DNA from 3 places in the Paenibacillus sp. 203 genome. Region 3 is predicted to be linked to each of the others. Evidence: riboswitches for the same ligand, from Rfam matches in the RefSeq annotation. Region 3 holds a riboswitch; each other region holds the start of a gene.

Region 1 (3,105 bases), on a different contig from region 3:
TTGAAGCTCTTTCTTTTTGTCTTCTCCCGAAGTATAAATAATGGTTTGAAATTCATATTGGCCCGCTACTTCCACAAAGCTGTCCAGAAAAGCGAGAACAATTTCATTAATAGTTGAAGTAATGATACCGATCTGAAGCGTCTGACCCTTGGATAGAGAAATGGCATTTCGATTAGGAACATAATCTAATTCCTGCATGATTTTCAAAATTTTAGCTCTTGTTTCATGACTAACATGGGGGGACTGATTTAATACTCTGGATACCGTAGCTTTGGAAAAGCCCGCCAGTTTTGCAATTTGATCAAGATTCGACATGGTGCTTCTCCTCACATAAAAAAAATACTTGACATGAAACGCGTTACAACGATTAGGATGCTTATGAAGGCATTACGTCTATTTTAAGGTATCTGTCAATGCATTTCAAAGGAGAACGGTTATCGTTAGGTTGCATTGTTCGCTGAAATGGGCTTTAAAGTATTATTGTCACATTATGAAACACCGCTAGGTCTGATTCAGAAGTATAATGGCTGGCTGGGACGTGAAGTCATAGCATTACGTAAATTATGCCGAAACAGTGTTTACACGCTATAAGGATAAAGTAAAATACTGGATGACCTTTAATGAAATCAATGTAATGACCATGAGTCTGTTCACCGGTGGCGGTGTGGTTATTGACCTCTGTGCATGACACGTATCGAATTGATTACTTGCGTCAGCATATTGCCCAAATGAAGGAAGCGATTGCCGACGGTGTTGATCTGATTGGTTACACCAGCTGGGGCCCTATCGACCTTGTGAGCATGTCTACTTCCGAAATGTCCAAGCGCTACGGATTTATTTACGTTGATCTGGATGATGACGGTAACGGAACGCTCAAACGCTCCAAAAAGGACTCATTTAACTGGTATAAAAATGTGATAGCAACCAATGGTGAAGAATTGTAATTCCATCATCTCGGGCGGGTATAGCAGAGGACATCCTAAGGATGCAATCTGCTGTACCCGCTTTTTCGATAGACACAATAATAATATTTCAGAGGGCTTCACAAACTTTTCACTTGTAATAAGCTGAAAGTTTTCTGTATAATGAATAAAAATTTCATATGTCTGGTTGATGTTTGCGGGAGATGGAACGAAAGTTCCGACCGAAGGGGCAAAACTCTCAGGTGCTTAGGCTGATTACAGCAACAAGCGGGGACCGTAAACGGACAGAACTCTGGAGAGACCCTTAATTGGGCGCCGAAGGTGCACCGCAGAGAACATCTGCTTAAACTCTCAGGCAAAAGGACAGAGACGCGAATAACCTGTGACAGGGAATGCCCTAGGCTTTTTTATGAGCTATTAGAGGTAGAAACCTGCACAAGATGGTTGTATTTTTTCGTGCCTTTAACCTCTCCAGGAGTCGAATCAGCGGATTTGACTCTTTTTTGTTTTCTAATATGCTGGAGGAGCGGGTTGAAATGAATTTGGTACATGTATTAGAAACGATTGACAGCTGGATATGGGGAGCGCCGCTTCTTATTCTCGTAATGGGCACTGGGTTGTGGCTAACGATCCGTTTGAAGCTACTTCAGGTTATTCGATTGCCTTTGGCGCTCAAGCTAATTGGTAAAGCGCCGGACGAAGGTAGCGGAGATGTAAGCAGCTTCGGAGCATTGAGTACGGCACTGGCAGCTACTGTAGGTACAGGAAGTATCGTCGGCGTGGCAACAGCGATCAAACTGGGTGGGCCCGGTTCATTATTCTGGATGCTGGTTGCAGCTTTTTTCGGGATGGCAACCAAATATGCGGAAGGATTATTATCCGTTAAATACCGTGTTAAAGACCGGAACGGACAATTTTCGGGTGGTCCGATGTATTATATTGAAAACGGGCTTGGCCGCCGTTTCAAGCCGCTGGCGATGTTGTTTGCCTTTTCTGGTGTTCTTGTAGCCCTATTTGGAATCGGTACTTTTCCGCAAGTAAAGGCTATCGTTTCTTCGACGGAAAGTAGCTTTGGAGTGCCAACGGTAGTTACAGCGATCATTATTTCCGTGTTAACGGCTGTTGTTACGATTGGAGGACTCAAAAGTATTGCCAAGGTATCCACAAAGATTGTTCCATTCATGTCGGGGCTCTATATCGTAGTTTGCTTAATTGTACTCATTAAGTTTGCAGGAGAGCTTCCTCATGCGATTGCTTTAGTATTACAAGGGGCCTTCTCGACCACATCTGCAACGGGTGGATTTGCCGGAGCGACGATTATGTTGGCGATGCGAAGCGGAGTTGCCAGAGGTATTTTTGCTAATGAAGCCGGTTTGGGAAGTGCGCCAATTGCAGCAGCAGCTGCTAAGACGAAATGGCCTGCAGAACAAGGGCTGATATCCATGACAGGCGTATTTATTGATACGATGATTATTTGTAATCTGACGGGATTTACGTTGCTGGTTACGGGAATATGGAGTGGAAATGACGATGGAGGTCTGATGACCCAGCATGCGTTTTCCAGTGCCTTTCCGGCTGGTGCAGAGCTCGTGACGATTAGCCTTATTTTATTTGCGTTCACAACGATACTTGGCTGGAATTACTACGGAGAACGTTGTGTTGAATATTTACTGGGTGTCAAATGGATTAAACCATACCGTTATCTGTTCATCGCACTTGTAGCAGGAGGTGCGTTCATCAAGTTGGAAGCCATTTGGCTACTGGCAGATATCTTTAACGCAATGATGGCTTTCCCGAATCTGATCGCACTGCTTGGCTTATCGGGAATCGTAGTTGCAGAAACCCGAACCTATATGGATTCTTTGTATCCTAATAAGAAAAAGGGCATTCTTGCAGGTGCCAATGTAGGGGCTGCTATCCAAGTAGAAGAAAAAGGACAAACGGTTAATTCATAAAATCAAAAAGGGAGTGCCCTCAGCCATCATAGGCTTGGGGACACTCCCTTTTTGATTTTTAAAGTGATGCGCGTAAAGAAGCCATAATATATGCCTGATTCAACTTTTACCAAAGCCTCCATATTCCATTTCACCGGCTGCAATGTTTACGATTTTTTCTGATTGCTCATCATTAATATTGTAATCGACCAGGGTGGAAGGGGCACCGAGACTTGTCCAGAATGCAC
Region 2 (3,105 bases), on a different contig from region 3:
CAATGACTTCGTCAGACGGAATAGCGCTACGCACACCCGCCAAAGCCATGTCCGCTGCGGCAAGCGCAGTCACGGCTCCCAGCCCGTTGCGCACAATGCACGGGATCTCCACGAGTCCGGCGACGGGGTCGCAAATCAGGCCGAGCGTGTTCTTAAGAGCGAGACCCACGGCGTGAACAGCCTGTTCAGGCGTACCACCGCGCAGCTCGACCATAGCACCAGCGGCCATCCCGATAGCTGAGCCAATCTCAGCCTGACAGCCTCCCTCCGCGCCAGAAATGAAGGAGTTGTTGGCGATCACGTAGCCAATAGCTCCAGCGGCGAATAGTCCGTTCACCATATGCTCATCATCCCAGCCGAACCGCTCCTGCGCACTGATGAATACACCAGGGATAACCCCACATGAGCCTGCGGTAGGCGTGGCGACAATGCGACCCATGGATGCATTAACCTCCGACACGGAGAGGGCATAAGCCATGGCGAGCGCGGAGGCATCGCCGGAGCAGGTTTCCCCTGCCCGCAGATACTCGGCTAGGCGCTTGCCGTCCCCGCCCGTCAATCCACTGCGGGATACGGTGTCTTGTGTCTGTCCGCGATGAACGGCTTCCTTCATGACTTCATAATAATCAGACATTTGACGAAAGATTTCTTCCTCCGTTGTATTCGTTTCTTGTACCTGCTCTTGAATCATCAAGCGGCCAATCGTGGTGGATTCTTCAGCGCATAAAGCGCTGATCTCATGCAAATGGCTAAACCGCATCGGATTCAGCTCCTTTTTTCAAATTAATCATTTTAATTTCATACATATGAGGCAAAGAGCGCAGTTTTGCGATCAGTTCAGCCGTAGGTGGACTGTCCGTTTCGATGGCGGTAAGTGCTTCACCATCTCGGCCTTTGCGATCCACATGCATATAGGCAATGTTAATGTCAGCAGCGCCGAGCGCTGAAGTCACCGCACCTAATGTACCGGGTTTATCTGAGTGGAGAAGCACCAGCGTAGGCAGCTCCCCGGTCAGATTGACCCGGAATTCATTCAGTTGCTGGACATGGATGCTGCCGCCGCCGATGGAGGAGCCCAACAGTGTGCGCTGATCCTCGCCCTTCCACAGCTCGAAACGGACAGTGTTCGGATGAGGGGCGGGGAGTCCGCTGACGGCGAATTCCACGGCCATCCCGGCTTGTTCGGCCCACTGCTCGGCATCGGGAATCCGGTGATCGTCCGTATCGTAATTAAGCAGTCCTGCGATGAGCGCCAGATCTGTACCGTGTCCTTTATACGTATCGGCAAAGGAGCCGTATAATGTCATGCGGGCACGGTCAGGCTGCGCTCCGAGCCAGTGCCGGGCAACGCGTGCGAGTCGCACCGCGCCTGCGGTGTGTGAACTGGAAGGTCCGGTCATGGCCGGGCCGATAATAGAAAATACATCTTTGAAACGCATGGTGTGGCCCCCTGTATGTTCTAATACCATACTATATGGTATTTCCGCGTCTTTGCGCGGTTATGACGGTTCCTAATGCTGACGCACAATGTGAGCACAAAAAAGGACAGGATAAGGAAGTTTCCCTTATCTCTGTCCTCGTTACCTGAGAGTTTCGTGCGGTGTTCTTACCGCCTTACCCCTTGGGTGGCTTGCGCTCTCTCCAGAGTTGCGTCAGATGACGATACATGGACCTGAGAGATTATCCGCCAGCCGGGTGCTGGCGTCTTGCTCCTTCGGTGCCGCCAGAGTGTAGGCTCCCTGGACAGACTCTCCCGTCATCTTCATTCGCGTATACCGTTCTACATGTCTTTCTTAGGGTAATGTATGCCGTGCTCGGTGTCAATCACAGGGTTCAATTTTTACATAAACAGGTGCGTTTCCAATAAAAAAGATTAAAATTTACATAATTATGGATGAAATCAGGAAGGAATTAGAAGATTGGCGGCTAATCTGATAAAGGACAAGTACATTTATGGAAAACATAGGAGGGATATTGACGTATGGTAAAAGGCTTGCGGTTCACAGGTTCACGCTTAAAAGGGATGCTGCATCTAGCAGCAATCGTATCACTGCTGATCGGGATCTTCGTTCCACTCGGTCAGGTCAAGGCAGAGGGAGCATCGACAGTAGCCGAAGCACTTCAGGGCCAAAGCAGTGGAGGTACGGTGACGGTGGAAGGCTTCATTGTCGGACATGCTACCGGATCGAAAACGGCTAACTTTTCTTCTCCGTTCGCGAATGATTTTAACGTACTGATTGCCGATCAGGCAAATGAACGTAATACGTCTAATCTATTGGATGTACAGCTGACTTCAGCGTATAGAGGGCAATTTGGGCTGTCAGGCCATCCTGAGCTGATCGGCAGCAAAATTCGTGTGACGGGTACACTCGGCGCCTACAATAATTTTGGTGGAGTGAAAAGCCCAAGCGCTGTTGAACTGGTGGGCGGAAGCGAACCGGGGGAACCAGGTGAACCTGGCAACCCGGGTCAACCCGGTACTACATTGCCGGATGGAAAAGGCAAAAAGGTGCTGTTCGATAATACGCACGCACAGACCGCTGGTGCAGCAGATTGGGTCATTGAAGGCGCCTTTTCCGACTTTGCCAATGGACTGCGTAATGTAGGCTTTACGGTAGACCAATTGAATCGTCCCATTCCTTTTACTTATGGAGAGCAGGCCATAACATATGACAAGCTGCGCCAATATGATGTGTTCATTATTGGTGAAGCGAATGTTGCCTTTAAGGCATCCGAGCAGGCCGCTCTGCTGCAATACGTGAATAACGGGGGGAGCGTCTTCTTCATCTCCGATCATTATAATGCGGACCGTAACAAAAACCGTTGGGATTCCTCCGAAGTTATGAATGGCTACCGTCGTGGAGCCTATACTAATCCGGCCAAAGGCATGACTGCAGAAGAAGCAGCATCACCGGCGATGCAAGGATTAACAAGCTCCGATTGGCTGGCGACCAACTTTGGTGTTCGTTTCCGTTATAATGCGCTTGGTGACGTGAATGCTACTGACATAGTAGCCGCAGATCAATCTTTCGGCATTACCAAGGGTGTGCGCTCGATTGCAATGCATGCAGGATCTACGCTGGCTATTATTGATCCTACCAAGGC
Region 3 (3,105 bases):
GAGCGGACTAACGATGCTCTTATTTAATTCAATATCCATATAAAAAACCAGAATAAAGCGTTATTATTTCATGCTGTATTGCTCATTATTGCACATCAGAAATCAACTGCTCGTATTGATCCGCAGACAGTAGCTTGCCCAATGCTTCCTCCACATCTTTATCTATCTCTACTTCGATCATCCAACCTTTTTCATAGGGAGATTCATTCACTAGCTCAGGCGTACTTTCCAGCGCTTCATTCACTTTTAATACGGTTCCCGTCACCGGAGCAAAAAGGTCGGATACCGTCTTCACCGATTCAATCGTACCGATTTCCGCTCCCTGCTCAATCGTTACTCCCGCCTCAGGTAATTCTACAAAAACAATATCACCCAGTTGATGCTGTGCAAAATCTGTAATACCAATCCGCAACGTTCCATTCTCTGTGCGCTGAACCCACTCATGTTCGTCTGTATACCAAAGTTGCTGCTTCACTTCACCCATTTTGTTCCCCTCGCTTCCATATGAATAAAATCGCTTTTGCTCACCTGTATTAGACAGGTTAAGATTATGACAACAGGAACACTCATGTCAATAATACTAACAAAAATACTTCATATGACCTCATATGGCGTACTATATAAAAATATGATAACTTATAACAAACGCTTACATATCCTTATTTATATATTAAATGTTTTTTATATTGTTTTTGATGACATTTTTATTGACATTTTGAATGAATTTGCGTATTAATGGGTTATAGCAAATGCTTTGGGAAACACCCCGACAACTGCAAACGCGGATGAACGCGGAGGGAGAGACTGCCAAAAAGATTCGCATAGCTGTTGCCGCTTATGAGACAGTTGTGCACGCGAATCGGATCAAGTTGTTATCTGCAAAGCCAGGTAATATACTGTTGATCCCGAAGGTAGCGCCGAAGGAGTAAGCCTGCATTGCAGGTGAATCTCTCAGGCAAAAGGACCTCTGCCGGACGCATCTCTGGAGAGCATTCGCTATTGGAGCGGATCACCCAAGGGGAAACCCGGTACATACCGGGGTAACTTTCTGGTATCAAGGACAGAGCTGAAAAAAGAGTGTAGACTGCCGTCTATACGTTTTTTTCGGCCTGTCTTTTTTGTTTAGCCGATCACACCGAATAGGAGTGGAAAAATGACTAATTTGCGAAAAACACCGCTATATTCGTCCTACGGGACGCAGTCTGGGGTTCGTTGTATTGACTTTGGCGGCTGGGAGCTCCCCGTTCAGTTTAGCGGCATTCAAAAGGAGCATGAGGCCGTCCGGCAACGTGCGGGTTTATTCGATGTATCGCATATGGGCGAATTTTTGGTTGAAGGCAAAGAGGCCGAAGCTTTTCTGCAAAGGGTGACCACAAATGATGTCAGCCAGTTGGAACCAGGTCAGGCACAATATTCACTCCTGTGTTACCCCGATGGAGGGGTAGTAGACGACCTGCTTGTTTACTGCAAAGGACCGGAGCGCTACATGCTCGTTGTGAACGCCTCTAACATCGATAAGGATTGGGATTGGCTCATTCGCCATAGGCCTGCATCCGTTCACATGGAGAATGTGTCTGATGCGATAGCATTGCTGGCGTTGCAAGGACCGGAAGCAGCACGTATTGCCGCAGCCGTGGCAGATACGGACATTACGAATCTGGCATCTTTCCGCTTCCATGAGAATGTGCCATTGTTCGGAGCAAAAGCACTCGTCTCACGAACCGGATATACGGGCGAAGACGGTTTTGAGTTTTATGTACCTGCTGCGGAAGCACCAGCCGTATGGGAGGGTTTGCTTCGTTCCGGTGAGTCGTATGGGCTGATTCCCGCTGGACTTGGTGCTCGGGATACCCTACGCTTTGAGGCACGGTTGCCGCTGTACGGACAGGAGTTATCTGCCACGATTTCACCACTCGAAGCCGGTCTAGGGTTCTTCGTCAAGCTGAATAAGGGAGATTTTATCGGTAGAGAAGCACTGCAACGTCAGAAAGATCAAGGGATTCCTCGCAAATTGATCGGGCTGGAAATGATGGATCGCGGTATCCCACGCGCCCATTACCCGGTATTCGCAGAAGGACAACACATCGGTGAGGTCACAACGGGGACTCAGTCGCCCACCTTGAAGCGTAATCTCGGCCTCGCCTTGGTAGACAGTCGTTTTAGCGCCCTCTCCACACCGCTGGAGGTTGAGATTCGTGGCAAACGCCTGCGTGCCGAGGTGGTGACAGCACCCTTTTATAAACGCCCGCGCTGATCTTAAACTCTCCTTATTTCTATAAAGCAAACATGTCAGATATGAACTTCCGGGTTTCTCATCTCACACTTTTTTATTAGCTAATTTACGATTTAAAATTTTGCTTTTCGAAAGGAGCTAGAACCTATGAAGCAGCATCGTTATCTCCCTATGACTGAACAGGATCAAACCGAAATGCTGCGTGTGGTCGGCGTTTCATCCATCGATGATTTATTCAGTGACATTCCAGAGGCCATTCGATATCAAGGGGAACTCCCTCTTTCTTCTCGACTCGGCGAGAGAGCCTTAACCCGCCACTTGGCCGAGCTTGCTGGACACAACGCCAATACAGACACACATGCCAGCTTTCTTGGCGCAGGAATTTATGATCATCATATTCCGTCCGTCATCCAGCACATCACTTCACGCTCGGAATTCTATACAGCCTACACCCCCTATCAGCCGGAAGTAAGCCAAGGCGAGCTACAAGCCATTTTCGAATTTCAGTCGTATATTTGCGAATTGACGGGCATGGCTGTAGCTAATGCCAGCATGTACGACGGAGCGACTGCACTGGCGGAAGCGGGCTCACTGTCCGCCGCAGCTACCCGCCGTAAACAGCTTATCGTATCAAGGTCCGTCCATCCGGAAGCACGTCAGGTATTGGCAGCCTATGCACGCGGATTGGATTTGGACATCGTGGAGATCGGCTGTTCGGACGGCGTAACGGATGCTAATGCGTTAGCGGCGGCCGTATCGGAACAGACTGCGGCTGTTTTGGTCCAAAGCCCCAACTTTTTCGGAGCCGTGGAAAACCTGAAGCCGATGGCTGATCTCATCCATGCGCACAAAGGTCTTTTGGTCGTCAGTGC

What was found. Region 3 has a riboswitch for glycine ahead of gcvT (glycine cleavage system aminomethyltransferase GcvT). Riboswitches for the same ligand answer to the same signal wherever they lie in the genome.
Region 1: linked by a shared signal. The riboswitch ahead of WA407_RS16575 (alanine/glycine:cation symporter family protein) and the one ahead of gcvT (glycine cleavage system aminomethyltransferase GcvT) in region 3 are both predicted to bind glycine.
Region 2: linked by a shared signal. The riboswitch ahead of sdaAB (L-serine ammonia-lyase, iron-sulfur-dependent subunit beta) and the one ahead of gcvT (glycine cleavage system aminomethyltransferase GcvT) in region 3 are both predicted to bind glycine.

What each region holds. Positions count from the first base shown of each region.
Region 1 covers NZ_JAXCHD010000006.1:342,546-345,650, forward strand. Annotated here, with positions in the region: gene WA407_RS16565 (LacI family DNA-binding transcriptional regulator) at 1-315, opposite strand, end outside; gene WA407_RS26760 (family 1 glycosylhydrolase) at 575-688, shown strand; partial or broken gene WA407_RS26765 (family 1 glycosylhydrolase) at 678-944, shown strand; glycine riboswitch at 1,111-1,187, shown strand; glycine riboswitch at 1,206-1,300, shown strand; gene WA407_RS16575 (alanine/glycine:cation symporter family protein) at 1,460-2,878, shown strand; gene WA407_RS16580 (hypothetical protein) at 2,978-3,105, opposite strand, start outside.
Region 2 covers NZ_JAXCHD010000007.1:13,883-16,987, forward strand. Annotated here, with positions in the region: gene sdaAA (L-serine ammonia-lyase, iron-sulfur-dependent, subunit alpha) at 1-760, opposite strand, end outside; gene sdaAB (L-serine ammonia-lyase, iron-sulfur-dependent subunit beta) at 750-1,439, opposite strand; glycine riboswitch at 1,651-1,766, opposite strand; gene WA407_RS16965 (DUF6359 domain-containing protein) at 1,982-3,105, shown strand, end outside.
Region 3 covers NZ_JAXCHD010000005.1:89,838-92,942, reverse strand. Annotated here, with positions in the region: gene gcvH (glycine cleavage system protein GcvH) at 86-484, opposite strand; glycine riboswitch at 879-977, shown strand; gene gcvT (glycine cleavage system aminomethyltransferase GcvT) at 1,154-2,254, shown strand; gene gcvPA (aminomethyl-transferring glycine dehydrogenase subunit GcvPA) at 2,381-3,105, shown strand, end outside.